DNA from 3 places in the Nocardia arthritidis genome. Region 2 is predicted to be linked to each of the others. Evidence: riboswitches for the same ligand, from Rfam matches in the RefSeq annotation. Region 2 holds a riboswitch; each other region holds the start of a gene.
The links. A riboswitch is a leader RNA that binds a small molecule or an ion and turns the genes downstream of it on or off. The one in region 2 is predicted to bind magnesium.
Positions count from the first base shown of each region.

Region 1: another riboswitch for magnesium. It lies ahead of F5544_RS39470 (hypothetical protein); the one in region 2 lies ahead of F5544_RS21215 (MgtC/SapB family protein).
Region 3: another riboswitch for magnesium. It lies ahead of F5544_RS14770 (FAD-dependent monooxygenase); the one in region 2 lies ahead of F5544_RS21215 (MgtC/SapB family protein).

Region 1 covers NZ_CP046172.1:8,700,402-8,710,647, reverse strand. The annotation lists gene F5544_RS39490 (hypothetical protein) at 1-90, opposite strand, end outside; gene F5544_RS39485 (helix-turn-helix domain-containing protein) at 513-1,556, shown strand; gene F5544_RS39480 (pyridoxal phosphate-dependent aminotransferase) at 1,553-2,998, shown strand; gene F5544_RS39475 (hypothetical protein) at 2,995-3,945, shown strand; M-box (ykoK) riboswitch at 3,993-4,164, shown strand; gene F5544_RS39470 (hypothetical protein) at 4,488-5,180, shown strand; M-box (ykoK) riboswitch at 5,314-5,485, shown strand; gene F5544_RS39465 (hypothetical protein) at 5,799-6,029, shown strand; gene F5544_RS39460 (NRAMP family divalent metal transporter) at 6,120-7,874, shown strand; gene F5544_RS39455 (hypothetical protein) at 8,096-8,770, shown strand; gene F5544_RS39450 (endonuclease/exonuclease/phosphatase family protein) at 8,779-9,702, opposite strand; gene F5544_RS39445 (glycoside hydrolase) at 9,703-10,246, opposite strand, start outside.
Region 2 covers NZ_CP046172.1:4,695,660-4,705,905, reverse strand. The annotation lists gene F5544_RS21240 (heavy-metal-associated domain-containing protein) at 1-1,299, shown strand, start outside; gene F5544_RS21235 (decarboxylase) at 1,296-2,864, shown strand; gene F5544_RS21230 (pyridoxal-phosphate dependent enzyme) at 2,861-4,192, shown strand; gene F5544_RS21225 (hypothetical protein) at 4,317-4,727, shown strand; gene F5544_RS21220 (TetR/AcrR family transcriptional regulator) at 4,797-5,441, shown strand; M-box (ykoK) riboswitch at 5,473-5,641, shown strand; gene F5544_RS21215 (MgtC/SapB family protein) at 5,882-6,601, shown strand; gene F5544_RS21210 (ABC transporter permease) at 6,598-8,334, shown strand; gene F5544_RS21205 (AAA-associated domain-containing protein) at 8,387-9,727, shown strand; gene F5544_RS21200 (cold-shock protein) at 9,894-10,246, shown strand, end outside.
Region 3 covers NZ_CP046172.1:3,304,840-3,315,085, reverse strand. The annotation lists gene F5544_RS47555 (HNH endonuclease signature motif containing protein) at 33-431, shown strand; gene F5544_RS47550 (aminoglycoside adenylyltransferase domain-containing protein) at 1,815-2,144, opposite strand; partial or broken gene F5544_RS47545 (nucleotidyltransferase domain-containing protein) at 2,415-2,525, opposite strand; gene F5544_RS14775 (hypothetical protein) at 2,861-3,238, shown strand; gene F5544_RS14770 (FAD-dependent monooxygenase) at 4,039-5,241, opposite strand; M-box (ykoK) riboswitch at 5,463-5,634, opposite strand; gene F5544_RS14765 (cytochrome P450) at 5,705-6,946, opposite strand; gene F5544_RS14760 (TetR/AcrR family transcriptional regulator) at 7,071-7,685, shown strand; gene F5544_RS14755 (NUDIX hydrolase) at 7,726-8,289, shown strand; gene F5544_RS14750 (hypothetical protein) at 8,339-8,518, shown strand; gene F5544_RS14745 (hypothetical protein) at 8,515-8,781, shown strand; gene F5544_RS14740 (NUDIX domain-containing protein) at 8,846-9,373, shown strand; gene F5544_RS14735 (GNAT family N-acetyltransferase) at 9,443-9,931, opposite strand; gene F5544_RS14730 (SgcJ/EcaC family oxidoreductase) at 10,007-10,246, opposite strand, start outside.

The DNA of each region.
Region 1 (10,246 bases), 4.0 Mb from region 2:
CCAGTGGCCACCGTCGGCGGTCGGCACGAAGCGCGCGCTTTCCGGGGTGATGTCGCTGGTGATCAACCAGTCGGTCAACGCTAGTGCCATGACACCTCCTCGTATCCGGCCACCGTCCGAACGCGGGGTGCGGCGGGTAAGCCGGTCCGGTGCCGGGGTGGCGCTGACACCAATGCTATTGATCGCCACTTCGGCGTGTCAATTAAGCCTTAGTGATATCTCAGGATATGAAAAAATCCAAAAAGATATTGTTTAAGCAAGATTCGGGCTCGATGTCGGCAAAATCGCTCGGAAACAGCAGGATTGGCCACGCACAGGCCGAGCCGAGACGGGAACGAGCCGCCGGGATCATCGGGTCGGCTCCCGAGGGGCGCGAACTATCCGGATCTCAGCCATCATTCGGGAAACCCACAGTGCTCCGAACGGCAACCCTTGACACATCGTGACTATGATGACGACCGGATGACACACGATGAGCACGGCAACCCCATGCGCAGGACGGGAGACGTGGAATGGCTGGTTCGAGCGCGGGCCGCGAGGAGGTCGGTGAACTGGTCCGCAGGCTCCGCACGGAACGCGGGCTCACCCAGGCGGCGCTCGCGAAGAAGTCCGATTGTTCGCGCAGCCTGATCCAGCAGATCGAGAACGGTACCCGGATACCCCCGCTACCGCTGCGTGAACGGTTGAGCCTGGCGCTCGGCGCGGAGTTGCCCGCGCTCGACGATTCGAATTCGAGCGGCGGCACCGGCGGGTACCACGACCTCCGGATGCGTTTCAACGTATTGCTCGGCAAGGACCCTGAACTCGTCGATCGGGCGCTCGGCATCGCACAGAGCCTGATCGATGCCGCGAGCGTCAAGGAGGAGATCGAGCCGCTGCGCATGATCGCGGCTCGGCAGCTGGAGCGGGCGGAGGAGATCATCACCCAGATTCCGTCGCGCAGCGCCACCGTATGGGAGTGGAATACGGTGAGCGACTGGTTGATCATCCTCGAGCAGGCGAGGCGCTCGGTCCGCGCGATCCACACCGCGGACCTCGGCACCATCGGTGGCGATGTCGGCGACGACTATCACGAGGCGATTCTGCGCCTGGCCGACAAATCGCATCCGCCCAAGATCGATGTGCGTCGGATGTACGTGCTCGACACCATCGACGACGTCTGGCCCTATGACGAAAGACTATGGCGGCAAACCAGATCCGGGGTGGAGAGCGTGCTGGTCAAGCGGGAGCACGCGCGCAACGCGCAGAGCATGCTCGTCGTCGACGAACAGTATGTCGCGGTCGGTGAGTACGACTATTCGCGGCAGGCCCGGGTGGCGACCCGCTTCTCGGCGCTGAAGCACGATGTCGCGTTCGCGGTGCGCCGCTTCGAGAAGCTCTACGCGCTGAAGCTGGCCGGATCGGCCATCGTGGTCAACGATGTGGTCGCCGATCCGGAACTGGCCGGATACGAGCGGCTCGCCGACTGCCGTGACCGGTTCCGCGCGGCATTGGAACGGCGCTGGCTGGATATGCCCGCGCCGGGGGAGTCTCCCGTCGAAGGCAATAGGTCGTGACGAGCGCGCTGACCGATATCGAGCCGTGGCGGCGCGAGGTGGGTCTCGCGACCGTCGCGAAACGTTCCGAGGCGCGAAAACGTCTGGTGCGCAAGCAATTAGGTGCTGATGCGCAGTTCGCCGGAACTGAGGGCCGCTGGTACTCGGGCGTGCTCGACGCCTACCACGGCGAAACCGGGCTGCCGCTGCACCCGGACGCCGCCGCCGCGCTCGACCGGGCCTGGCGAGAGCTGATGTCCATGCGGGATCCGGGCGTCACGCCCGAGTACGCGGACGAATATCGCGATGGCGCGCTCTACGACAAGCGGCAACCGCTGATTCTGCGAGAGTTGGCCGCGCGCAGGCTGTTCGGTAGGTTGGCCGCGCCGGATATCACGGTTCCCGGTATCGCGGTGCATCCGGATGAGGTCATCGTCTGCCCGTACTCGAGCACCATGCTGCTCGAGGAGGCGGTGGCGACGCTGGCCCGGCCCGGCGGCGTAATCGTCTGCCCGGAGGGGTTTTACAAGAGTTCCAGCATTCACGTCGAGAAGTTCGGGCTGCGCGTCGTTTCCTGTCCGGTCGCGCCGGATCATGCGTTCAAGATCGATCCGGAGCTGCTGGCGCGCTGCCTGGGCGACTTCGCGAGCCGCGGCGAGCTGTGCGGTGTGCTGCTGACGTTGCCGGGAAATCCAGTGGTGGTGGACTATTCGGCGGATGAGTTGGCCCGGATCGCCCAGGTGCTGCTCGACAGCGGTGCGCCGATCATCTGCGATATGGCCTTCGATGCCATGGTGGCACGGCACATCCCCATCGCCGCGCTGGCGCTGCCGGGCGGTAGACTGTACGACCGGGTCTTGACGGTCACCGGAAATTCCAAGGGCTACAACGCATTCGGTCCATGTAAGCTGGGCGCCGCCTGCTCCGGTGACGCCGAATGGCTGGCCAGGATCCGCGACCGGCTCACCATCTCGTTCCAGCGTGAGTCGATCCACCTGGCGCGGGCGATCGTCGAGCACACGCCGGAGGCGTATTTCGCGCACAATCGCACGCTGATGCGCCGCCAGCTCGACCGTGCGCGTAGGCATATCGATGCGATCAATGTCCGCGTCGGCGCGAAGGTCTTGCGGCCGCTGGGAAGTTCGCAGGGGATGTTCCGCACCATCGCGTTCACCGACGACCTGCTCGCCGCGGCGGGCGTCGAATCCAGTGCGCAACTGGAGGATCTGCTGCTGGCCGCGGCGGGCGTGGACAGTGTCGCGCTGGACCGCACCGGATCGGCGCGGCTCGGTGTCCGGCTCAATGTGCTCGCACCGCGCAAGGCGCCGGGCCAGGAGTCGCCGGACCTGCTCGACGAACTGTTCGACCGGTTGACGCGGCTGATCCTGGACATCCGCGCGGGCGACACCTACCGCGATGTGCTGCTGCGCCTGGGTCTGCTCGAAACCGTTGTCGCGCAATGATTGCCGGGGTAGTACGGGAAACCGCGAAGGCGGAGCGGCGGGTGGCGCTCACCCCGGACGGCGTGCGGCGGCTGGTGGCGGCGGGCCATCGGCTCATGGTCGAACACGATGCGGGCCACGGTGTGGAAATAGCCGATGCCGAATATCGCGCCGCCGGTGCGGATCTCGTCGACCGGGCCGAGCTGTACGGCGTGTCCGATCTGGTGGCGTGGGTGAAACCGCCCGCATATCAACTGGATTCGCTGGTCCGTCCGCATATGACGCTGGTCGGATTCCAGGATCCGATCCACCGCGCGGCGCGGATCGACGAATTGCGCGCTCGCGGTGTCACATCCGTCGGTTTCGAGGCCGTGGCGCACGACCGCCCCGATATCGACGCGCTCTCGGCGATGAGCCGAATTGCCGGGGAAATCGCGTACGGGCAAGCGCGACAATTGGTTTCGGTATCGGGGCCGATACGCGCGCTGATCATCGGCTGCGGGCAGGCCGGGCTGTCCGCGATCGGCACGGCGGTGCGCTCCGGCGATGCCGCGGTCGCCGTCGGCAACCGGCCGGAGCAGGCCGACGCGGCGATCCGCCTGGGCGCGAAGCGTTTTCTCGCCAACCCGGACGGCGATCCGGAGGTGCTGCGGCGCCAACTCGCGGCCGAGCCGCCCGACCTTGTCTTCTGCGCCGCGGTGCACCGGGGTTCGAGGGGACCCGTCCTCCTCGACGCCGCGACGCTCGACACGATGGCCGCCGGGACCGTAATCGTCGATCTGGTAGGCAAATCCGGTGGCAACTGCGTGGCCACCGTGCCGGACCGCACCGTCACCCTGCCGAACGGGGTGATCGTCACCCATCGTTCGAATTATCCGGCCGATCGCCCGTCGGCGGCGAGCGCCGCGTACAGCGCCGCGATGGCCGCCATGATTCTGGAACTCGATCGGCGCGCGGCAACCGAATAATGTCCGGATTGACTTCCGATTTCCGGAATGACAGGATTTCGCCGTAAACAGCACCTCGCTAGGTGAGGCTCCTGTACGAACACAGGCCACTGATCTGACGACGTCGAGAGACGCCCAAGATCAGGACAGGTCGTCCCGGATTAAGGGGCGATCCCAAGTGGCTTTCCGCGCAGCGGGATACGTCGTGCAGTGCCGAAACTCTGACGAGAGGGGTGCCCACCAGCGGATTCTGCCGTGGTGGCTTCCTCGCGTGCGCCCTGCTCGCGCCCCCGTGCGCCCGGCCTCGAGGAGGTGAGGAAAGGCCCGATGCCCATAGGCGACCATCCGTATCCGAGTCCCGGTCTTTCCGGGCCTCGTCGTGTCTCGATTCTCGTCACACGACCATGAACGCTTTCGTAATCCGCGGCCCGCGCCATATCGCGACCGCGTAATTCGTGCTGCCCGAATTATTCGGGCAGAAATCGGATTCAAAAATCCGCCCGCCATGGTTTTGTCATGCCCGAAAACGGTATGAATACCACCCGAGCTCCAAAGGTTTTTCGATGAGGAAGTTCAGCAGCTACGCGGCAGGCGCCGCGGTCGCGCTCGGCGCGCTCAACATCACCACTCCCGAGTCGACAGCGGTTCCGCCGCAACAGAATTCGTCCACCGAGGCGCCCGGCATCCACTGGACCGCGAACGTCGTCGACAAATCCATCGTGGTCAAGACCGACGCGGGCACCCTGTTCGCCAAGGACGGCCAGTTCGACGTGCTCGACGCCGACGGCCACGTGGCCGCGGGTATGCCGCTGAGCTACCGGCTGGACGACAAGGTCTTCCCGATCGCCGCCGAGATCGACGGCCACACCGCGATCCTGACCCCCGGCACCGATCCGGCAACCGCGACCCAGGCCCCGAGCCCGGCGCTGAAGCCGATCGATGCGCAGGCCGATTTCGATGCCGCGCTGAGCGCGGCCGGAACGCAATTCGGCCTGGCCACCGGCGTCGGCAGCCTGGTCGGCACCATCATCGGCGGCGGCGTCGGCTGTGTCGCGGGCGCGGTGGTCGGCGCGGTGCTGATGCCGCCGATCTTCCTGCCCGGCGCGGTCGGCGGCTGCCTCGCGGGCATCGTCGCCGGTGTCGCGCTCGGCGCGGCGGCGGGCACGATCGTGCTCGGCGTTCCGGTCGGCATCGCGTCGGCGATCCAATTCTTCCAGCGGCTCAACACCCCGCCCGCGGCGCCGGCGCAATCCTGAGCAATTCGGTCCGGTTGCGTCCCCAGTTGCGCAACCGGACCGAAAAAGATTGTGTCGCAACGACCTAGCCATAACCGAAGAACCGACCGGCACTGATTTGACTTTCGATCAGTCTGGGTGCAACATTTTCAGGTCAGCACCTCGCTAGGCGAGGCTCCTGTACGAACAAAGGCCACTGGTCCCACGACGTCGAGAGACGCCCAGGGCTAGGACAGATCGTCCCGGATTAAGGCGCGATCCAAAGTGGCTTCCCTGCCAGGGGGATACGTCGTACAGTGCCGAAGCTCTGACGAGAGGGGTGCCTACCTCGTCGTTTCAGGCGTGGGTATCCCTTACCGCGTGGTCTGATGCCATGAGTAAGCGACGCTCGCGTGCGTCTCGGCAGCAAGGAGGTGGGGGACGTTATGAAGTCCGGCGATAGTCCGTATCCGAGTCCGGTTCGAAAACCCCTATCGATACCAGCTCGCCGCGGCCTGATTACCGCCTGAAACCTGAAACCACCCATCGACCTACGAAGCGAATTCCGCTTTGGTGAGGGGGTCGGTGCTTTGGTGTCCGGGTTATTTTGCGGTGCCCGAAAAAGGTTGTGGTGACTGACTTTCCTGTCAGGAGTTCGCCATGGCGATCCTTGTTTTTCCGCGTCACATTTCCCTGTTCTCGATGCTGGGCGAGTCGGTTCGCAAGAACCGCGCCCGGCCCGGCCTGACCGTGCTTTCGGTACTGGGTGAGTCGGCCCGCAAGCAGCGTGCCCGGCGCACCCTCACCCCGCAGGAGCAGGCGAACCTGCGCGTCAGCCGGGGCCGCAATGCGATCTTCACCGCCTCGCTCGGCGGCCACACCACCTACTGATACGCATTTCGACGACGGCGTCGAACGGATCACTGAAGTCTCACCACTGCTGTTGTGCAGCAATGATTTTCAGGAAGCGAGGGAATGGCGATGGCCTTCTTCTCGAATGGCGGCAGCCGCCGCGACAACACCGCGACGGTAGCCGTTGCCCCCGCCAACGGCGCTCCGGCAGCACTGGATTCGGCACATGTCGGCGATATCGTCGGCGCCCTCGGCACCATCAAACAGCACGATACGGCGGAGGGCCGCAGCCGCTGGCAGCGGTTCCGCATGCTGCTCGCCGTCATCGGCCCCGGCCTCATCGTCATGGTCGGCGACAACGACGCCGGTGGCGTCGCGACCTACGCGCAGGCCGGGCAGAACTACGGTATGGCGCTGATTTGGACACTGGCGCTGTTGATTCCGGTGCTGTACGTCAACCAGGAAATGGTGGTCCGGCTCGGCGCGGTCGCGGGTGTCGGCCACGCCCGATTGATCTTCGCCCGGTTCGGCAAGTTCTGGGGTGCGTTCAGCGTCGGCGATCTGTTCATCGTCAACGCGCTGACCATCGTCACCGAATTCATCGGCGTCTCCATGGCATTGAACTACTTCGGTCTGCCCAAGGCGATTTCGGTTCCGCTGGCGGCGGTGCTGCTGTTCGCCGTGGTGGCCGGTGGTTCGTTCCGGCGTTGGGAGCGTTTCCTTTTCGCGCTCATCGCGATCAACATCGTGATGTTCCCGCTGGCGTTCATGGTGCATCCGAGCGTCTCGGAGACCGCGAAAGGCGTTGTGCCGTCGTTCCCCGGCGGGTTGAACTCGACGCTGCTGCTGTTGATCGTCGCCATCGTCGGCACCACCGTCGCGCCGTGGCAGCTGTTCTTCCAGCAGTCCAACATCGTCGACAAGCGGATCACCCCGCGCTGGATCAAGTACGAGCGCATCGACCTGTGGGTCGGCATCGTCGTCGTGATGATGGGCGCGGTCGCGATCATGGCCGCCGCGGCCTTCGGGCTGGCGGGCACCGACGCGATCGGCAACTTCACTGATGCGGGCGCGGTGGCGCAGGCGCTGCACGACCACAAGGGCCAGACCGTCGGCGCGCTGTTCGCGATCCTGCTGCTGGACGCCTCGCTGATCGGTGCGAACGCGGTCGGCCTCGCCACCACGTACACGCTGGGCGACACCCTCGGCAGGCGGCATTCGCTGCACTGGAAGATCAGTGAGGCCCCGGTGTTCTACGCCGGATACGCCCTGCTGCTCGCCGTCGCCGCCGCCGTCTCGTTCAGCCCGGACAATGTGCTGGGCCTGCTCACCCAGGGCGTGCAGGCGCTGGCCGGTGTGCTGCTGCCGTCGGCGACGGTATTCCTGGTGCTGCTGTGCAACGACAAGGCGGTGCTCGGTCCGTGGGTGAACACCACGCGGCAGAACATCGTCGCGGGCATCATCGTGTGGTCGCTGGTGCTGCTTTCGCTCGCGCTGACCGCGGCCACCTTCTTCCCCGATCTGTCGACGGCCACCCTGGAGATCGGATTCGGCGTCGGCGCGCTGATCGGCCTGCTCGGCGGCGGGGTGATCGCGCTGGCCAAAAACCGGGCAGACCGCAGGGATGCCGAGCGAACGGCGAAGGAACTCGGCAACCTCGATCCCGATCAGGTCGAGGAACTCGAGGATGTGCGGCTGAGCCGGGCCGAGCGCAAGGCCATCCTGGAGGCCGACCGCGATGCCTGGCGCACCCCGGCACTGGACACGCTGACGCGTCCGGCGTTCTCCTCGCTGCGCATGGCGGGCATGATCGCGCTGCGCGGGTACCTCGCCGTCGCGGTGGTGCTGGTCGCGGTCAAGGTCGTGCAGTCCATCGCAGGCTGAGAATGATTGCGGCGGTGTGGGATTCGGACCACACCGCCGCAATCGGGTGCCGCGTGCGGCTGCCCTCCGCCGCGGCATGGACCGAGTCGACGTTCGATACCCGATACATCGGTGCGCGCGGGCTGGTTATTACCCGGTGATCCGGGCCGCCGCATATCCGTTCGTGATACGGTTCGCCGCGGCGGCGAGTCGGATGCCCGCCGTGATCGAGGGGAGGGCCCGTGGCCGACCGTGTTGAGCCGGGAACCCATTCCGCGGACATTACGCCGGCGACCAAGCCGATGCCCGCGCTGTCGCTGGAGCCGCCGGGTAACGAGCGAGCCCGAGGCGGCCGGGCATTGGGTGTCGGGCTCCTCGCCGCAATCGTCGTCGTTCTCACCATCGCGCTGATTTCCGCTGTGACACTGCTGTTTTCGGTACAGCAGGATCGAAACCACCTCTCCGCCGAACGGGATCGGCTGGAAGCCGAACTCATCACCCTGAAATCCGATCGCGCCGGGAGGGACGCCGGGACAGCAGAATTCGAGAAGGTCGAACAGCTCGCCACCGGCTACGCGGTGGGCGCGGCGGCCGTCGACTACCAGGACATCGACGGGTGGGTCGCCCGGCTGAAGGCGAACACCACCGCGCAGCTGGCGAGCAAATTCGATACCACCGCAATACAACTGCGCGACATCGTCGTGCCGCTGCGGTGGAAATCCACCGCCACCGCGATCTCGTCGAAGGTGATCTCGGTAGTGGGCGGGACATATAAGGTCAACGTCTTCCTGAACGTCCACACGACCAATGCCCAGAGCCCCGGCGGCAACGAATCGACCGTCACCTACACGGTCACCCTCGATCGCGCGCTCGGCTGGAAGGTCACCGATGTGGGCGGGCTCGATCTGCCGAAATAGCCACTGCTTCAACGGCAGATGACCGCTGTCACGGCCCGATGATCGGGGCCGGGCGTCTCGAATGTGCTTGCGGCGGTGGCCTGTAGACCGCGGACCAGGATGTGATCCGGGCGGGCGATCGGAAATCCAGCGGGCCAGGTGAAACCGGGTCCGGTGCCCGCCCGACGTTGGACATCGAAATAGCCCGGCGCGAAACCAGGCCAGTTGCGGTCGGTGTCTGTGGTATTGAAATCGCCCAGCACGACGACATTTTCGGCACGGTCGGCGGTCAGCTCGGCAGAGAGGGTGTGCAGGCCGCGATCCCGGTCGGCGGTGGCGCCGGGCCGCGCCGACGGCAGGTGGACGACGTATACCGCGATCGTGCCGAATGGGGTTTGCACCAGCGCCCGCAATCCGCGCCGCCAACCCGCGCCGACATCCGCCGGGCCCGATCGTCCCAGCGGATAGCGGCTCCACAGTTCGACCGTGCCCTCGGCGTGGTGGTAGGGGTACGCGTCGGCCAGAATGGCGATGCCCGCCCGATCTGCTGACGTAACCTCCTGCAAGGCAACGAGATCCGCGCCGGTCGCGACCAATGCGCGGGCGGTGTCCGCCGGTTGCCGGTTGCCCGCGTACAGATTCTGGGTGACAACCCGTAACCGCTTGTCGCCCACTGTCATCGGATGCGACGCCCACCATGCTCCGAAGAGGTGTGCCCACACCAGCAGTGGAACCAGCGTCGCGGCGACGCCGAACGGAGCGCGCAGCCCGAGCGCCGCAACCGCGAGCACCGGGATCAGGAGTCCGAGCCACGGGGCGACGGTATCGAGCACGATGCCGAGGCCCATGAGGTCGGGCACCTCGCGGTGGCCGATCAGTGCGACGGTGAGAAGTGCCGCACCACAGGTGAATACGATATCCATCCGGCGCGGACGAAGCAGGGCGGCGATCATCTACTGTCCCGGGCAGAGCCTGCGCGGCGCGGCGTCACCGGACAATTTCGCGTCGACGCATCCCGCGGGCAGCCCACCGTAGGGCTGTGCGCCGAAGTTCGCGGTGACCGTGAGGGCATTGTCGCCGAAAACGGTGCGCTGGACCAGGCGGTCGTCGGTGAGCCAATCGAATTTCGTCATCGGCAGGGTGCCCGCCGCCTCGTGCAGCGGCGCGAAAAAGCCTTGCAGCCGGGCGATCTCGGGGCCGTGCTCGGTGATGGTCGCGCGGTCGAGCACGAGGTTGAGCGGGGTGTTGTTCAGCATCGCGGTGAGCGCCCGCATCGTCCGCTGTCGCGGCAGCTTGTAATAGGAGAGCTCCCAGCGGTCGACGTTGACGATCGAATCATGTAATGCCGTCTCGTACAGCGGAATTCGATAAGCGGGGTCGAACATCGCCTTCGCGATATCGGCGGGGAGATCCACCGGCTGGAAGAACGCCTTCGGTGCGCGCTCGGGCGCCCACGCACCCCACACCCGCCGGTCGCGCTGTAGCGGCCACAGCTTA
Region 2 (10,246 bases):
GGGCCTGCATCGCGCGATGATTCGGAGAAGGGTGGTGGGCGGCTGGACACCCCACCGCGTTACGACCGGCGCGCCGCGTCCCGGGTGCTTGCCGGACTCGCCGAGCCGGGGCTGTTCGCGACGCCGCTCGTGGCGGGTGGCCAGCGGCGGATCGAATATACAAGCGCCGCATTGCATTCCGAGCCGAACAGCCACCTCACCCTCTCCCAGCGGCTGTACCTGGAACGCTTCATGCGGCCGTGCCGCCCGGACCAGATCACCAGCGCCACCCACCGGATCACCTGGACCGACAGCGACGGTGTGCCGAACACCGGCCACTACCGCGCCGACGGCCTCGGCCCGCTCGTGCCCATCGCCACGCGCGAGACCGTGCTGGCGCTCTGGCACGCCATCACCGCGAATACCGCTCTGTCGGAGCGCATTTCCGCACTCGGGCCGCGCGAGCACGCGGTGCTCGACGGCACGACCACCGACCACGACCCACTGGAGATCTTCCGCGTCGGCATCGAAGCCACCGGGCGCGCACTGGCCCAGCACGCCCTGCTGGCCAGGCAGACGCCGTACCGGTCCGCGGTCGAATTCGGCAGGGGCATGCAGGAATCCGGCATCTTCGCCGCCGTCGCCACCCGCTGGTACTGGGAGTTGCAGGCCTCCACCTACCGGCGCGGCATGATCCCGGTGCGGCTCGCCGCGCAGCCCGACGGAACCGTGCGCTACACCGCCGAAACCGTCGCGACGCTGCGGGCCATGAAGGACAACACGATCGAGGACGCGCACAACGTCATGCGCCGCGCGCTCAAGTCCGAAAAACTCAGCGTCGCCGAGGCGATCGCCAAGTACCACGACGAATTGGACCTGATCTCCCGCCAGTACGCGCTGCTGCCACCCGGCACCCGCCCCGCCTGCCTGGCCGCCATGCCGCACCATCTCGGCGGCAGGCACTACAGCATCCTTCCCGTGGTGGTCGACGTCTTCGTCCCGCTGTTCAGTGAGATCGCGGACAAATGCGAAATCACGCAAATACGAACGGATCTCGACGCACTGCCGGACGACGCGGCGACCGCCGAGGACCGGGTGTTCTACGTGCCGGATATGAACTGCAAGCACTGTGTGCGCACCATCGGCGGCGTGCTGGAGTCCATGGGCATCCGGGTGGCCGAGATCGATCTGCTCAGCAAGCGGGTGGTCGCCGAATTCCGCAGCCCGCGCAACCGCGCGCGGGCCTTCGAGGCCATCCGTGACGGCGGCTACAACCCGGTCGCCGAAAAGCCGCATCAGCAAACGGAAACCGCGGTATGACGGCACCGCTACCCGCTCTACCCGCGAAGATCCATCCGCTGGTGCGGGCGTTCCTCGATACCAGGGGCGCCGTCGAGGAGACCCTCATCCGCTTCGGCTCGCCGGTGCACCTGATCTTCCCGCAGGTGTACGCCGAGAACCTCAAACAACTGCGCACGGTGCTGGACCGGCACCTGTCGCGGCACCGAATCTGCTACGCGCACAAGGTCAATCAGGCCAGATCCTTCGTCCGCACCGCCGAGCACGCCGGTATCGCCATCGATGTGGCCTCGCCGCAGGAGTTGGCCAGCGCGGTCGGCGCCGGCTTCGGCCCGATGCGCATCGAGGTGACCGGACCCAAGGGCGAATCGTTCCTGCGGGATCTGGTCGACTGCGGCGCGACCATCAACGTGGACAATCTGTGGGAGCTGCGCCGGGTCACCGAGTTGGCCGGCGACCGCGCGAAAGTGCCGGTGCTGCTGCGGGTTTCCGGATTCCCGGAGGCGCAGGTGAGCCGGTTCGGCGTGCCGGTCGCGCATCTGGACCGCGCATTCGATCTGCTTTCGGCGCATCGCCGCCGAATCAACTTCCTCGGCTTCGCCTTTCATATCGATTCCGGTGAGCAGGCCGAGCGGATCCGCGCGCTGGAGACCTGCCTGGAACTGGTCGAGGAGGCGTACGGGCACGGGTTGGCGCCATCGGTGCTCGATATCGGCGGCGGGCTACGCCAGGTGTTCACCGCCGACGGCGCCCGCTTCGACGGCTACGTGCACGCGCTGCGCGAATCGCTGCTCGGCCGCGGCGAGCGAATGAGCTGGGGCGACAACACCTTCGGCTATCACATCGACGGTGGCGTCGTTCGCGGCACGCCGGTGTTCCACAAGTACGCCAATACCGTCCCGGCCAACAGGATGCTGGAGGAGTTGCTCACCGCGCCGCTGGAGCGGCACGGGGGACGCACCGTCGCCCAGGTGGCCGCGGACAACATGCTGGAGATCTGGCTGGAGCCGGGTAAGTCGCTGGTCGATCATGCCGGGCTGACGGTGGCGCGGGTGGAGTGCACCAAGGAGCTCCCCGATGGCAGCGTGCTCGTCAACGTCGACCTCAGCCGGGATGCGGTGACCCCGGCCGACCAGGAGGTGATGGTGGATCCGCTGGTGCTGACCCGCGGCGCGCATGTGCCGGTGGTCGCGGGCCGTGACGGCGTTCGGCCCGCACAGGCGGGCGACACCTACCCCGCCCTGCGCCCGGTGCCCGAAACCCGTTCCGTCGGTGTGTATTTCGCGGGCCGCCTGTGCCTGGAGCGCGACCTGATCACCAATCACAAGGTCTGGCTGCCGGAATGCCCGAGTCCCGGTGATGTGGTGGTGTTCCCGAATACCGCCGCCTACCACATGGATTTGTCGGCGGCGACCGCGTCCATGCATCCGGTCCCGCTGAAACTCGCTGTCGCGCACCGTGCGGGCAGCTTCCAGGTATACCGCGATTACGATTACGAGCCGCTGATTCCGGTCGGCGTCCCGCCACCGCGCCGGCTGCCACCGCGGCGCCCGCCGCTGCCCCGCCGACCCACCGAGGCACCGTGACGCGCTACGACGACATCACCGATCTGATCGGCAACACTCCCCTGCTGCACCTGGATCCGGGCGTGCATCAGCTCGACGGCGTGCGGCTCTACGCGAAACTGGAGTCGCACAACCCCTTCGGCTCGGTCAAGGACCGGGTGGCCTGGGGCATGATCCGGGACGAGATCGAGGCGATCCGGGCCTGCGGACAGACGCTGATCGAGGCGTCCAGCGGCAATACCGCAAAGGCGCTGCGCATCCTCGGCGCCATGTACGGGATCCGGCTGCGCGCGGTGACCAACCGGATCAAGGTGGCCGAGGTACGCGATCTGTTACAGCTGTTCGGCACCGAAATCGTCGAACTGCCAGGGCTTTCCGAATGCCCCGACCCGACGACGCCCAATGACGTGTATTCGGTGATCGAGGCGACGATGGCGAAGGAGCCGGGCGCGTACCATCATCCGTCGCAGTACACCAACGAGAAGAATGTCGAGGCGCACTATCACGGCACCGGCCGCGAGATCCACGAGGATCTGTCCGCCGACGGCATCACCAGGGTCGACTATTTGATCGGCGGTCTCGGCACCACCGGGTCCACCCGCGGCGCCGCCACCTACCTGCGCAAGCACAATCCCGAATTGCGCACCGTCGCGGTGGTTTCCGAGCGGGCCGACTTCATACCCGGCATCCGGACGGAGAACGAGATGTGGGAGGTCGGGCTTTTCCAGCCCGATTTCTACGACCGGATCGTCACGGTGGAGGCGGGCCGCGCCATCGACGCGACGCTCGCGCTCGCCACCGGCTACGGCGTCCTGGCCGGGCCCACCAGCGGCGCCAGCTATGCCGCCGCATTGGATTACCTTGGCGCACTGGATCTTTCGGGACGCTCCGCCGACGATCCGGTGGTCGCGGTATTCATCGTGTGCGACCGGCTGGAACCGTACCTGTCCTATATCAAGAAGCGCAGGCCGGAACTGTTCGGCCGGGCCGACCGCCGCGCGGTGCCCACCACCGCGGAACTGGCCGCGACACCGGCACTTTCGCCCGTCGAACTGGCCGAGCTGGACCGCATCGGCAGGCCGACGATCGTGGACACCCGCGGCGCCATGGCCTACCGGATCGCGCATGTGCCCGGCGCGGTGAACATCCGCGACGATCAGCTCGACGAAATGTTCGTCCAGGGCATCCCGTTCCCGAAATCGCGGCCGGTGGTCTTCGTCTGCCCGGTGGGCGAGCTCTCGACGCGCTACGCCGCACTGGCCCGGCGGGCGGGATACGACGCGGCCAGCCTGTCCGGCGGCGTCGTCGCCTGGCGCGACGCCGGTTTGCCGATGGAGAGCGGGACATGAGTCGACGGGTACGGGAAATGTCATTCCGCGCGTGTCCCGGCCACGGCTCGCGCAGACTGGCGCACTAGCGCAGGATGTCATGCGCGGGTATTCGCTCCATCGGACTCGAAAGAGATGATGCACCATGCTGCTTCCGTCGAAGAAGACCGTCGCCGCCACCCTGACCACCGTCGGCGCTGTCGGCGCCGCGCTGGTGTGTACCGCACCCGCCGCGCCCGCCGCCGTCACCTCGATCACCATCACCCCCGGGATGAGCTTCGGCAGCTCGTCGCAGTACGGCACCGGCTGCAGCTACACCGCCACCGCCAACGCGACACCGGGTGACGTCATCGGATTCTTCGACCCCACCGGCAGTTTCGACCCGTCCGGCTGGGTCACCGTCTCCGACTCCGGTTCGGTCACCGCCACCTGGCGGCCCGCCGTCCCCGGCAACCACACCCTCTACGCGGTCCGCAGCACCGGCGAATACGTGCAGACCAGCGTGGCCGTCGGCACCGGCATCAACCTCGGCCCCGCCTGCGTGGTGCCGTCCTGACGAGAGGTTCGGTCGGCGCGCCAGGCCCTGTCTCGAAGTCCGGTCGATACAGGGCCTTAATGTAGGCGAGTGCAGACAGGTCAGGATTCAGCCGACGGGGGTCCCCGCATCTGGGGTGGGACCACGCTCACCGAGCGCAGGGAGGCCCGCCGGGCCGCGCTGCTGGAGGCCGCGCTCGACCTGATCGGGGAATCCGGCGCGAGCGGGGTCACCATGCGCGCGGTCTGCCGCAGATCCAACCTGACCGACCGCTATTTCTACGAGAGCTTCGCCAGCCGCGACGAACTGCTCGACGTGCTGTACCGGCAGGTCGCCGACGAGTTCCTGGCGCCGATGACGGCCTTCGCGGCCACCGACGATCCGGCGCGGGACCGGCAGCTCTCGGAGATCCTGGTCGACAAGGTGCTGGCCGACCCGCGCAAATCCCGACTGTTCCTGGTCGAGCCCTATTCCAGCACCGGGCTCGGGCAGACGACCATCGCGGTGATGCCGGTATTCACCCGGTTGATGCAGGACCACCTGTTCGCGCACATCCAGGATCCGGTGCGGCGCAGGCTGGCCGCGGTCACCATGGCAAGCGGCAATGCCGGCATGTTCTCGGCCTGGCTGAACGGCTCGCTGCGGGCGAGCCGGGATCAGATCGTCGACCACTACGTCGCGACGCTCACCATCTATCGCGCTCTGTACCAGGACCAGGCCCCCGATTTGCCATGACACGCGGCGGGGTGTTTACTCGCTGACGCAAGGTGCTCATCGTTCGCTGAGGCTCCTGCACGGATACAGGCCAGCGACCCCGAACGTCGAGAGACGCCCCGGGTCAGGACAGGTCTCCCCGGCCTAAGGGGTGACTCCGATTGGCTCCCATCCCCGGGTTCACGCCGTGCAGTGCCAAAGGTCTTACGAGGAAGCCGTCAAGCGTTCGTCGAGATTTCCCGTTCCTCGGATACGGTAGGCGCACGCGACCACCATGATCGACAAGCGCGCGGCACGATCGGAAGTTTTTGAGGAGGTGAGCCGGATGACCGGCGGTGATAGTCCCAGATCCCTGTTTGCCAACAATTCACCTGGCGACACCTTCGTAGCTCGCGACGGGGCGCATACCCGCCCGTAATCTGCTGTTTCGACGGTGCGCACATCATTCGGGAGAAAGCGTCATGTCAACAGTCGAAATGGTGCTGCGGCTGCTCACCGGCGTCGGCCTCGGTACCGCGATCGGTTTCGAACGCCAGTACCGCGCCCGCGGTGCCGGACTGCGTACCAATGCCCTGGTGGCCGCCGGCGCCACCCTGTTCGTGTTGTTGTCCGCCAACGGTTTCCAGGGCAACGATGCGGACCCCACCCGGGTGGCCGCCCAAATCGTCTCCGGCATCGGCTTTCTCGGCGCCGGTGTGATCATCCGCGACGGGCTCAACGTGCGCGGGCTGAATACCGCTGCCACACTGTGGTGTTCGGCCGCGGTCGGCGCGTTGGCCGGTGCGGGCATGTACAGCACCGCGCTCGCGGGCACCGTCGCGGTGGTCGCGGTGAATATCGCGCTGCGGGCCGCGGGCCGGGCCGTCGACCGCAATCCGGTATCCACCGAGGAGCAGGCCGCCAGCTATGTATTCGTCGCGGTGACCAACGACGACAACGAGGCACATGTGCGCGCATTGCTGGTACAGGCGTTGACCCGCACCGATTTCCGCCTGGTCTCGGTGTCGAGCGCGAATACCGATAAACCCGGCCGGGTGGAGGTGCGCGCCGAACTGGTCGGCGATCAGCGCGACGACCGGCAGATGGAATCCGCGGTGAGCAGGCTCAGCCTGGAACCGTCGGTGACCAGCGTCGGCTGGCACACCTCGGTGAACGAGAAGGCGGGCGGGTCCCAGGCATGACGCTGCTGCGCTCCTACCCCTCCCGCGACGCGCTCGACCGCCCGCGCGCCAGGATCGCCGATGCCGTGGTGTTCACCGGCGCCGCGGTGCTCGTCTATGTGATCGTGCGACTGTCCGCGGGCGCCGCCGTGCCGTTCGACGCGAACACCGCTCCCGCAACGGTTTCCACCGATATCTCGGAGCTGCCCTACTATGCGGCGCGCTCGCTGCTGCGGATGTTCGCGGCGCTCGCGCTCTCGATCGTATTCACCTTCGTCTACGCGACGGCCGCCGCCCGGCTGCGGCGGGCGCGGCTGATCATGTTGCCCGCCTTGGACATTCTGCAGTCGGTGCCGGTGCTCGGCTTCCTGTCCATCACCGTCTCCGGGTTCATCGCGCTGTTCCCCGGATCGCAGCTGGGCCTGGAATGCGCGTCGATCTTCGCGATCTTCACCGCGCAGGCGTGGAATATGACCTTCGCCTTCTACTACAGTCTCATCGCCCAGCCGCGCGAACTCGACGAGGCCGCGCGCAACCTGAGATTGTCGCGCTGGCAACGATTCTGGCGGGTGGACGCGCCGAGCGGGATGATCCCGCTGGTTTGGAACGGCATGATGAGCTTCGGCGGCGGCTGGTTCTTCCTCGTCGCCTCCGAGGCGATCAGCGTGAACAACAATAATTTCGCGCTGCCCGGCATCGGCTCCTTCGTGGCGACGGCCAGCGCCGACAAGGATCTCGGCAAGGTGTTCATCGCGATCGGCGTGATGATCGTCATGGTCGTCGGGGTGAACTTCTTCTTCTGGCGCCCGCTCACCGCATGGGCCGAGCGGTTCCGGGTCGAGGAGTCGGAGGCGGCCGAGGCGCCGCGCAGCCTGGTGCTGAACCTGTTGCGCCGCTCCACCATTCCGACGCTGCTCGGCCGGGTGCTCGGCCCGGTCGTCGCGCCGGTGGACCGGGTGATGAGCGTCTTCGGGCTGGCCGAACATCCGCTGCGCACCTCACCGGCGCGCCGCAGGGCGGGCGATATGGTCTTCGCGGCGGTGATCGCGGCCGGAATCGTCTGGGGCGCATACCGGGTCGTCACCTATATCGCGTCGACCGCGGGCTTCGGCGAGGTGCTGCACGCCTTCGGGCTCGGCTTCATCACCCTGCTGCGGGTGGTGGTGCTGCTGATCTTCGCGACCGCGGTCTGGGTGCCGATCGGCGTTTGGATCGGGTTGAACCCCAAGGTGTCCCGGCTCGCGCAGCCCGTGGTTCAGGTGCTGGCCAGCTTCCCGGCCAACTTCCTGTTCCCACTCGTCGCGGCCGTTCTGGTGTGGAGCGGCGCGAGTTTGAACTGGGCCTGTGTGCTGCTCATGGCGCTCGGCGCGCAGTGGTACATCCTGTTCAACGTCATCGCCGGCGCCAGCGCGGTGCCCAACGATCTGCGCGAGGCCGCCGCCAACCTGCAGCTGCCACGAAAACTGTGGTGGCGCAGGCTGATTCTGCCCGCCATCTTCCCCAGCTACGTCACCGGCGGCATCACCGCCGCCGGTGGGGCGTGGAACGCGTCCATCGTGGCCGAGGTGGTGGAGTACGGGTCGACCACGCTGGTCGCCGCCGGACTCGGCTCCTATATCAAACAGGCCACCACGGCCGGTGATTCGCCGCGCATCCTCATCGGGGTGCTCGTCATGAGCATCTTCGTCGTCGTCATCAACCGGGTCTTCTGGCGCAGGCTCTACGCGCTCGCACAGCGGCGGTACTCGCTGTGACCGCGCGAATCGGGCTGTTCGCCAAGCATTTTCGTTCGACAGGAGGTCTCACATGACGGCAACGACCACCACCGGCGAGGTGTTGCTCGATATCGCGGGCGTCGGCAAGCGGTTCACCGGCGCGGCGGGCGATGAGCTGCGCGTGCTCGACGGTATCGATCTGCAGCTGCGCAGCGGTGAAATCGTCGCGCTGCTCGGGCGTTCCGGCTCCGGCAAGTCGACCCTGCTGCGCATCATCGCCGGGCTCATCGCACCCTCCGACGGACAGGTGCGCTACCGCGGCGGACTGCTCAACGGCGCCAATCCCGGTGCGGCGCTGGTATTCCAGTCCTTCGCGCTGATGCCGTGGCTGACCGTCCAGGACAATGTGGAGCTCGGGCTGGCCGCACGCAACGTGCCGCCCGCCGAGCGGCGCAGGCGGGCGCTGGCCGCGATCGACATGATCGGCCTCGACGGCTTCGAAACCGCTTATCCCAAGGAGCTTTCCGGCGGTATGCGGCAGCGGGTCGGATTCGCGCGGGCGCTGGTGCTCGAGCCGGATCTGCTGCTGATGGACGAGCCGTTCTCCGCGCTCGACGTGCTCACCGCCGAGAATCTGCGCACCGAGCTGGTGAACCTGTGGGCCACCGACGATTTCCCGACCAAATCGGTGTGCATCGTCACGCACAATATCGAGGAGGCCGTGCTGCTCGCCGACCGAGTGCTGGTGCTCGGCTCGAATCCCGGCCGCATCATCGCCGAAGTGCCGGTGCCGCACGCGCGTCCGCGCGACCGGCGGGCGCCCTGGTTCGAATCGCTGGTCGATCAGATCTACGGACTGCTCACCGGTCGCGATACCGAACCCGTTGTGCCGGAACCGGATAAGGCCACCCCCACCGCGCAGCCGCTGCCGGAGGCCTCGGTCGGCGGGCTGGCGGGTCTGGTCGAGCTGGTGTACGCCAAGGGCGGTCGCGCCGATCTGCCGGATATCGCCGACGAGCTGAATTTCGAGATCGACGATCTGCTGCCGCTCGTCGACGCCGCCGCCATGCTCGATTTCATCACCGTCGAATCCGGCGACCTGATCCTCACCGATATCGGCGCCCGCTTCGTCACCGCCGATATTCAGGAATCCAAGCAGATCTTCGCCGAACAGGCCCGCCACCGCGCGCCCCTGGTCCGCACCATCTGCAAGGGGCTCACCGGATCCCGCGACGGCTCGCTGCGCGCCTCCTTCTTCCTCGACCTGCTGCGCCGCGGCTTCTCGCCCGACGACGCACGCCGCCAGCTCGACCTGGCCATCGACTGGGGCCGCTACGCCGAGTTGTACGACTACGACACCGATTCCGATCAGATCACCGCCGATCCCGCCGCGAATGTGTTCGAGGCGGTGCGCGGCAAGTGGGCGTCTTGAACCGGGGATCGTCGCGATTTCGGACCGGTTCCATTCGATCCGTTGCGATTTCAACGCGCAGGCGGTGATACCGCCGCCGCGGCCGCCCGGCAAAAGACGTTTTCCCGCAACGGATGCGATAACGAGGGTTAAAGTGACCCAGTAGCGCGACGGCGACGAGGAGCGGGTGTTGGTGTCCATCGGGAAATTGGTGTCGTTCGACAGCTCTCGGGGATTCGGATTCATTCGGCCCGAGGATGGCGGGCCCGATGTGTTCGTACACGTCAACGACATCGGGTTGGACGAGGACGAACTACGCCAGGGCAGAGTGTTCGAATTCGATGTCACCGAGGGCGATCGCGGGCCGAAGGCGATCAACCTCAGCATTGTCGGCGGTCAACCGGCCATCCCCCTTACGCGCCACAAGAAGGACAAGAATTCCGGTCAGCTCTCGGCGACCGAGCACAAGCGGCTCATCACCGAACTGCTGCTGGATGCCAGCCCGGCCCTGACGGCCGGCGAGATCCTCACCATCCGCGA
Region 3 (10,246 bases), 1.4 Mb from region 2:
GCAAACGCCGCCTGGCCTCCGCCCCACAACGGATGGCGCTGACCGCCGCCCTGCGCGGCTGCACCCGCCCGGGCTGCGATGCACCCGCCAGCATGTGCGCGGTCCACCATGTCACAGCATGGAACGCGGGCGGCGCAACAGATATCGAAAGCCTCACCCTCGCCTGCGACCACTGCCACGCATTGGTCAACGATGGCCCCAACGGCTGGAAAACCATTGTCCTGGGCGACGATTCACCCTACCCAGGCCGCACCGGATGGATCGCACCACCACACATCGACCCCACCGGCACACCACGAGTCAACCACCGCCACCACCCCGGTGAGCTACTCGCCCGCGCGCTGTCGCGGATCCACCACCGCAACGACCGCGACCTGCAACGCCACCGCGAGTGGCTCAAAGACCAACAACCACCAACAGATCGGGACTGACCCGCACACCCACAACGGTGTGCGGGCACAGCCCGTGCCAGGGGAACCCGGCAACGAATCACTGACATCGACCCAAGAGTTACCCCCATGAGCACTGTCCCACCGCCACCACCCCGACCGACCACCGAACGGCGACTGACGAAAACCCAACAGCCACCGACAGTTCCGGGCGAACCTGCGCACCGCACTATTCAGTCAGAGCCCGCCCCAGCACCGATCCCAGGCGGACCGATCCACCCAGCCGCAGCAAGCTCGACCCCGAATCCCGAACCGGCAGATCCGATCTCACAACAGCCTCGTACTTCGCAGCCAGGCCGGCCGGTAACGTTTGCCCAGACCAGACGGACGATGCGGATCGCTCGACGACGAATGCCGTGCCACGCTTCCCATTGCGGGCCGCACGCACTCACGTGAGGTGCTGGCCTGGACCCATAAGCTCGGCGACGATAGCGAATTCGCCGGTACCGCAGTCATTGTCGCCTTGGAGGTCGGACAGCGGCACAGAGACGGCATCACTGTCACGACGAATCGAACATCTCTGCCCACCGAAGGACCCATGACTTACACCACCGCGCCCCAGCCGGTCGATACTGCGACCGTGTTCCCTGCGCTGGCACAGTTCGCTCGCACGGCGACCCGGCTGCACCCGCGCCCCGGAAATCCCTCGCCGCAGAACAGTTCCGTCGGCGGACCGACGGCCGAGCCGCGGCCGCACCGCGACGGCCCCAAGAACTGGACGCACCGAACACGGCCGCATCCCCGGCGGACGTGCCACTGATAGGAGATGCCGCACGAACCAGCAGGAGCATGACTCCGCAGTGGGAGGCCAATGACCGCATTCATCCCCGTGGCAGCACGGATTACCTGTCTCCCGCGGGATAGAAGGCGGGCAGCTGGATCAACTGACCACCACCGACACATACCCACAACCGTGCCCCGCCTGCGGCACACCCGCTCGGCCGCATCCCCGGCGGAGGTGCGACTGGTACGAGGTGCCGCACGAACCAATAGGAGCATGACTCCGCAGGCACGGCACCCCAATAACAGCATTTATCCCCCGCAGCAGCACCGACCACCCGTCCCCCATGGGATAGAAGGCCGGCCGGATCAACTAGGCACCACCGACACATACCCACAGCCGTGCCCCGCCTGCGGCACGTACACCGGGCCGATGCTGACCACCGTCACCTCACTAATGGGATTCGAGTCAGCACAGCTGGATCCCTTACGAGGATCGCGACGCCCTAGTCGACATCGGTCGTCCCGGGTTACCTGGCCAAGAGCCTCATCGCACGTGGGGTACAACCAGATCATCCGCGTCTGCCCGGCCTCGCCCGATTACCCGCGCGCCCCAGCTGATGCACGACCACCCGCGCGTCCGGCTTATGCGATAGGACCGCACGTCGATCCGCTGGTGACCCGGGCGAGTGTTTGATGCACGAATTGCTCTACGGCACTGGGACTCAGCTCGGCGGCGGGTAGGCAGCGCTGACGGTTCAGCGCGGTGCGGATCAGCTCGCGGTCCGGCTGGGGCACACGATCCATTGCCCACCGGCCGCCATCGATTTTGGATACGAGTGTGCTGTCCACCGCGAATCGCCAAGCGCGGCAGGCATTCAGCACCGCGTACTCGCCCGCGGCATGCTCGGCGGCCCAGCGCAGCTCGCGCACCAACTGGGCGAGGACCAGTTCGGTGGCGACCGGAGCGAACACCTCGCTCGCAGGTCGGCCTGAACCTATGCGGCGTCCGGCCTGCCGGCACACGGCGAAATGCAGTACCAGATCCGGATCTCCCGCATGCTCATGGCCGTCGACTACTTTGCTGTCATCGGGTGCCGTTGTCACATGCAGTTCGAATCGCGGAAGAGCCGTCGGATGCCGGGTGACCGGAAGCGTGACGACGCTCAATTCCAGTCCGTGCGCCGGACAGGGCAGGCGTTCCTCGCTCAACCCCACAGCGACGGCCGATCGCTCGGCCACCGTCAGCGAATTCGCGCACACGACAAGGACATCGATATCGCTGCGCCGCGCATCGAAGCCGCCGAGCACCGCGGAGCCGTGCAGATAGACACCCACCAGGCGCGAACCGAACACCGCCGCCATCGCGGATGCGAGGTCACCGGCGTAGCGGTCCGACGCGGCATCCATGCCACAACTCTAGACACCGGCTCATTTCGCACCGCACATGTCACCCGAGGACCCGTTGCCGCTCGGTAGTCGACATCTCACCCGCTCATTTCGCACCGCGCATGTCACCCGAAGACCCGTTGCCGCTCGCGGTAGTCGATATCTCACCGGATCGACCCAATTCCCAGGTTTGGCAACAGAATTCGGTGACGGCGGATCGTATCTGCTTATGTCGTTCGGAAATAATCCGAATGGACGCGACAGCGGGCACGCAACTCGGCTCGGGAAGTTGGGAAAAAGTAATGTGGAGAACAATTCTCGCGGTGGTGACGCTGGCGGCCGTAACCGTTGTCGGCATCGGGGCATCCGGGCAGGCCGGCGCGGTCAGCGATAAGGTGACGTGCGGCGCCGTCGCGCAGGCGGCCACGGATATGGCTGCCGCGCTCGGCGACGGCGATGTCGGCATCGCGGACGTGAAGAAGGCGCTGCACGACGTCGCGACCAAATTGGCCGACGCGGCGGTCGCCGCCGACGAAGGTCCGCTGAAAAGCGCGCTCAACGCGGATGTGGCACAACTGAACCGCGCGGCCACGGCCCCCGACGACCAAGTCATGAACATCCTGCACGAGCAGGAGTCCAAAGACGCGAGGGACGCGGTCAACTCCCGCTGCGGCTTCTGACAACGGACAGCGGCGCCGCCGGGCTCGAAGCGCCGGCGGCGCGTGAGCATCAACCAGCGACCCCGCCGCTACATATCCGGTTCGCATAACCGTCGAACTCGGCAGCCCTGACAACCTTCCGGCATGATCCGCCCCACTGCCTCGGCCGTAGATCGCACGCCCAGCCCCACACCGCATACCGGGCCCCACACCACACGCCACACGCCCCACACCACACACCCCGCCCCACACCACACACCCGGCCCGCACATCACATGCCCCGCCCCACATCACATGCCGGACCACACACCACATGGCCCCGCTGCACACCGCATGCTCGGCCGCACACCACACGCCCCGCCACACACCCACATACCCAGGCCGCACACCACACGCCGATCCCCACACCGCACGCCCGGCCCCACATCACACGCCCGCCGCACACCGCACGCCCGGCCCCACATCACACGCCCGCCGCACACCGCATGCCCGGCCCCACATCGCATGCCCGGCCCCACATCACACGCCCGCCGCACACCGCATGCCCGGCCCCACATCGCATGTCCCGCCGCACATCACATACCGGACCCCACACCGCACACCTCGGGCCCCATCCCAAAAAAATACAGCCGGACAGCGGCGGGCCGAGGCTGCGCTGTCCGGCTGATCGATCGGTGTCACTACATGGGCATATCGGGGAACATCATGTTCCACCAGTCTCGCAACATGTCCATCAACTGCATAAACATCGGTGACATCACAATCATCACCTCCTGACCATCTCCCGCCGGTCAGTTCTCGCGTACCCAGAGATCCCGCCGCTAGACCGACGCGAGCGGAGTGTCGTAATCCTTGACCGGCATCGAGTCGTAAAACCGCAGGCCGCGGGCGCCGAGTTTCGTTGCGGCGCGAGCCAACCCGGTGGGCAGGGCCGTGCCCAGTCGTCCGGCTTGGATGAGTGCCCACATGCCGAGGCGGGAGGTGGGCACGATCGTCGCGGCCGCCCGCGCGGCGAATATCCGGCTACGCCGGACCGATTCCGCCATCACCGCCTCGTAGGCGGGCAGCGCGACGGTGTGGTCGCCACCGGCCGCGGCGAGTTCCCCGGCCAAGGTGTAGGCGCCGACGATCGCCAGGCTGGTGCTGCCACCGACCGCCGGGCCGGGGCAGTAGGCGGCGTCGCCGACCAGCGTGACCCGATCCCGGGACCAGCGGTCGAGCCGAAGCTGGGTGATGGAGTCGAAATAGAAGGCGGGCGTATCGTCGAGCACCGCCAGCCACCGGTCGACCTCGGGCGCCGAGCCGGCGAATGCCTTGCGCACCAACCGCTTCTGCTGATCGATATCGCGGTGGTCGTAATCGAGTTCCTGTTCCGGCCGGAACAGGAAGAGGATCCGGGAGTCGGTCAGGCATTGGGCGGTGTAGATCCCCGCGACTCGGCCGACCGCCAACCGCGCGTTGAATTCGCCGGGCACCGCGAGTTCGCGCGGCGCCGAGGCCACCGCGAGGTAGCCGCCCAGAAACCGTTCCGGCACCTGCCCGAAGACCAGCCGCCGGACATTCGAGCGCAGCCCGTCGGCGCCGACGACGAGATCGAATTCCCGCGGTTCGCTGTGCTCGAAGCTGACGCGGCCGTCCGCGGTGATCGCGGTGATGGAATCGCCGAACCGATACTCCACATCGTTTCGTGTTGCGTCGTAATAGATTTCGCTGAGATCGTCGCGCATGATCTCCACATGCCGATCGGAGGCGGCCCGGGCGAGCTTGGCTTGGTCCAATCGCACCCGGCGGCTACCCGTGTGCACGGTGAGGTAGTCGGTTCCGGTGGCGTGCTCCATGATTCGCGGCAGCACACCCATTTGTTCGGAGATCTCCACGGACGGCCGGAACAGGTCGACCGCGTGACCACCGGTTTTGCGCAGTGTCGGCGCCTTTTCGACGACGGTTACGGTGAATCCGTACCGCGTGAGCCAGTAGGACAGGACGGGTCCGGCGATGCTGGCACCGGAGACGAGGATTCGCATATCGCACTTCCTTTGCGAAAACCCGCACACTGCAACAGTTTCCAGGCACGGCAAGAGGTACCGCGCCGACGTTCGTCAGGCGATCGGAGTGTCGCAGCGAGCTGGGAATGTATATGTCAGAACCGGACTGGGATACGGACTATCGCCGGACATCATGTCGTCCCCCACCTCCTCGCCGCGCTGATCACTATGAAGGCACAAAGGGGAACCCGAAAGACGGGCTGGCACCCCTCTCGTCAGAGCTTCGGCACTGCACGACGTATCCCGTTGCCGGGGAAGCCACTTCGGATAACCCCTTAATCCGGGGAGATCTGTCCTGACCCTGGGCGTCTCTCGACGTCGTCGGATCAGTGGCCTGTGTTCGTACAGGAGCCTCGCCTAGCGAGGTGCTGACCTGAAAATACTGACCCGCACTCGCCGGTGAAGTCAAGCGATTCTTCCTGTCGCGAAGGAATTTTCGCGCTCAGGGTGCGATCTCAGTGAAACCGACGGGCAGCGCGGCCGGACCGCGCAGGGTGACATGGTCGCGGTAGGGCGGCGGGTCCAGCAGCAGGCGTGGTTCGCGAACCCGTAATGCGAAGCGCGTCAACGCGACTCGCGCCTCCAATCGCGCGAGCGGCGCCCCGAGGCAGAAGTGTGCCCCCGCACCGAAGGCCAGGTGCCGGATGTCACGCCGCGGGTCGAAGCGGTCCGGGTCCGGATTCAGCCGCGGATCGCGCTGTGCGGCGGCGAGCAGCATGATCATGACCTCGCCGCGGCGCACCGGGAAATCGCCGATCCGCAGGTCCGCGGCGGCGATTCGCGGGGCGAGCTGTACCGGCGGGTCGTAGCGCAGCGTCTCCTCCACCACGGCGGCGGCGAGAGCCGGGTCGGCGCGCAGCGCGGCGAGTTGTTCGGGGTTGCGCAGCAGCGCGAGCACCGCATTGCCGATCAGGTTGACCGTCGTCTCGTGCCCGGCGATGAGCAAAAGCCCACAGGTGCTTATCAATTCGTCGTGGCTGAGCTTGTCGCCCGCCTCCTCGGCGGCGATGAGTTCGGACAGCAGGTCCGGCCCGGGGTCCGCGCGCCTGCGAACCGTCAATTCCTCGAAATATTCATACAATTCGTCGCTCGCCTGGTCGACGGCCGCGGGATCGGCGGCGAATTCGGCGGTGGAGCGCGATGTCGGATCCAGTTTGCGCGACATGAGCGCCGACCAGCGACCCAGCCGCGCCTCGCCTTCCAGTGGGACACCGAGCAATTCGCAGATGACGGTGACCGGCAGCGGATAGGCCAGCTCGGCGACGACGTCGAATTCGGTTCCGGAGACCCGATCGAGTATGCCGTCCACCAGCGCCGTGATCCTGGGTTCCATGGTCTGTACGACGCGCGGGGTGAACGCCTTCGCGACCAGCCGCCGCAGCCGGGTGTGGTCGGGCGGATCGCGGAACAGGAATGCGGGCCCACGTTCGTCGTCGCCGGTGCGGGGGTCCGGGAACTGCGACAGTTCGAAGGCGCTGAGCCTGCGGTCGACGCGGGCATCCGGATGCCGCAGCACCGTCGCGCAGTCCGCGTACCCGGGAAAGACGACGACGGGCGCGGAGCCGAGCCGGAACGGTCCGGCCGCACGCATCCGCGCTAGCAACGGGTACGGATCGGGCCGGTTGGCCGGGTCGATGAGGCTCAGGTAGTCGGCGATACCGATCGGCTCGTCCGTCGTGGTCATCACGGTCCTCCACAAATGCTACATCTACTGTAGCTACAGTCCCTGTAGCATCCTGGACTGAGCCACCCGCTGTCAAGAGCCCCGAAATGACTTTCCAGCCCCCACACAGAACAGAGAAGCAGCGATGACCGAACCGGCGACCCGGCGCAATCGCACCTACGCGCCGCGCATGGCCCCCGAGCAGCGGCGCGCCCAACTACTCGACGCGGCGCTGCGGATCATCGTCGAACAGGGCATCCACAAGGTCTCGATGGATGCGGTGGCGCGCTCGGCCGGTGTCACCAGGCCGGTGGTGTACAGCCAGTTCACCGACACCGACGACCTACTGCGCAGCTCGCTCGAGCGGGAGGAACAACTTGCCCGCCAACAACTTTCCGATATCGTGCCGCTGCGCCCGACCGGCGACCCCGCCGCCGACGTACTGCGCTACCTGGCGGGGTTCCTGCGCGCGGTCACCGAGGCCCCGGACCGCTGGCGAGCCGCCTTCGTACTGGTGGACAGCGCGACACCGTACTTCCGCCGCCGGATGGAGCACTGGCGACGCGAACTCGTCACCGCGCTGGAGGATTTCGTCCGCGCCGCGACCACCGACCTCGACGTCGCGATGACCGCCCGCGCCATCGACGCGCTCGTCTGGAACGCCGGACGCCTCACTCTCGCGGAACCCGGCGAGTTCCCGCCCGCGCGTGTCATCGCCTACTACACCGACCTGGTGCGCACCCACTTCGACCGGCGCTGACCTCGAGTTTCCTGTCGGTGGGCGGCGTTACAGTCCCGCCATGCATCCTGCCACCGCAGTCATCGCCGAAATCGTGCGGGGGATCGAACCGTTCGACGCGCTCGAATGCGAACACATCGCCCAAACGCTGCGCTGGCTGGACGCGACCGATGATGTCTTCCGCCGCGCGAAACCCGCGACGCCACCGCGACATCTGGTCACCTACGCGGTGCTCGTCGACCCGGACGGCCGTGCCGTACTGCTCGGCCTGCATCGACTGGCCGGGCTGTGGCTGCCGACCGGCGGCCATGTCGAGCCCGGCGAACATCCGCTCGCGGCCGCACGCCGGGAGACATTGGAGGAGTTGGGCATCGAGCCCGATTTCGGCGTCGTCGGCACCGCACCGCTGTTCCTGACGATCACCACCACGATCGGAATCGACGCCGGGCACGAGGACGTGAGCCTCTGGTACGTCGTCCGCGGCGACCGCACCCGCGAATATCGGCTGGATCCAAGAGAGTTCGGCGACGGCCGGTGGTGGGATATCGACCGGTTCGCCGTCCCGGAATCCGATCCGCATTTCGGGCGTTTCCTAGGCAAACTGGAGGCCGCGATCTTGCCTTGACGCCGGTGACAACGTTTACCGTTGCGGCCGACGCATCGAAGGAGGTCGCATGCTCATCGGCGAACTGGCCGAGCGGATCGGCACCCGCACCTGCGGTATTACGAACAGCACGGCCTGGTGCGAGCGCGCCGCTCGGCAGGTCGACGCGACCATGGACCAGCTCGCCGCACTGCGCGAACAACTGCTCGCCCGGCTGCGCGCCGCGCCGCCGAAATGTGAATTCCATTGAGCGACATGCGTTTCGCCATCAGCTATAGTTCGCCGTTCCACGGCGTGGATCCGGACCGGCTCATCGCGGTCGCACGGCATGCCGAGCGGTGCGGATTCGAGGGGCTGTACCTGCCCGATCATCTCGCGCTCTATCCGGGAGCGATGTTCGGCGCAGTGGAATTACCCACCCAACTCCCCTATCTGGAACCGCTCGACGCGCTGAGTTTCGTCGCCGCGACCACCGAACGAATCCTGCTCCAGCCACCAGACGATCAGTCATGAGCCGCACAACCAGCGAATCCAGCACGAGCCGCCGCACCAGCGCGATCTCCGACAGTATCGAGCCATGGAGACGCTCGGATCGCAGACGATGTACTCGAATCCGTGGATTTCGGTGCGCGAGGACGTGGTGCGCCGGGCCGACGATTCGACCGGGATATACGGCGTGGTCGATCTCCCCGACTTCGCCATGATCATCCCGTTGCGGAACAACATGTTTCATCTCGTCGAACAGTTCAGATATCCGCTCGGGCTGCGGCGCTGGGAGTTCCCGGCGGGTTCCTGCCCCGCCGACGACCCGGTCACCGCGGCACACATCGAATTGCGCGAGGAGACGGGGTTGCGCGCCGGGCGCCTCATCCACCTGGGCACGGTGGACAGCGCGCCGAGTATGAGCAGCCAGCGCGGCTGGATCTATCTAGCCACCGACCTCACCGACGGCGCACCCGAACGCGAACACTCCGAACAGGACATGCGCTCGGCCTGGTTCCTGCGGGAGACGGTCGAGGCGATGCTGACCAGCGGCGAAATCACCGACTCGCACACCGTCGCCGCCTACACCCTCCTGCTGCTGCACGAACGCCGCGGCGACTGAACCGATCCGCGGCGCGCCGAGCATCGGCGTCGGTCAGCGCGGCCGAATCCACATCCTCCCGAGCTCGGCTCAGAACTCCAGCATCATCTCGAATTCCGGGCGCGGATTCGCGGGCGAGATGATTGATCGCACCCCGGTGCGCGCGAAACCATTTCGCAGATAAAGCTTTTCGGCGACAACGTTCCCCTCCGCAACCTCCAGCCATACCCTGCGATATCCCGCTCCCCTGGCCCAGTCGACCAGCGCGCGCACCAGGACGTCACCGACACCGGTCCCCCGCGCCCCGGGCGCCACCCACATCGAAATCAGGTGTGCCCCATCGCGTTCCGGATCGGCCAGGCCGCCGATCGTGCCGACCTCGGCACCGTCGACGGTCGCGACGAACTGGACGCGCCCGGCCAACAGCGCCCGCCACCCCGCCTCGGTGCGCCGCTGCGCCTCGGCCAGCGTCGCACCGAAGGCGTGTGGCGCATCGGCGAGGGACAGCAGCCGTAACCGGCGAAAGGTCGCCCACTCGTCCGGGCCGAGCCGCCTGATGCCGATCACCGAACTGTCCACCGCACCTCGCTCTCGGAATACTGGATCGTACGACGGTTCCAGGCCAGTGCACCAACGGTTTTCAGCGCACAGGGATCAGGCGGGCCCCGATGGCCGGATGCGTGTGTTCTGGAATGAAGTGAACAGCCAGCTGCCATCCGCCTTTACGGCGGTCCTCGTCTGGATCGAAAGGTCTTCCGGGCGGCACGTTTCGGCGCCATCACGCAGCACGCAGACGCCGTTGGTCACCATCACCGCGAGATCGGGTGCCGGGAAGCGGATTGTCACCTCGCGCGGTTCCGACCAGCGGGTGCCCTTCATGAAGCCATCGAAGCC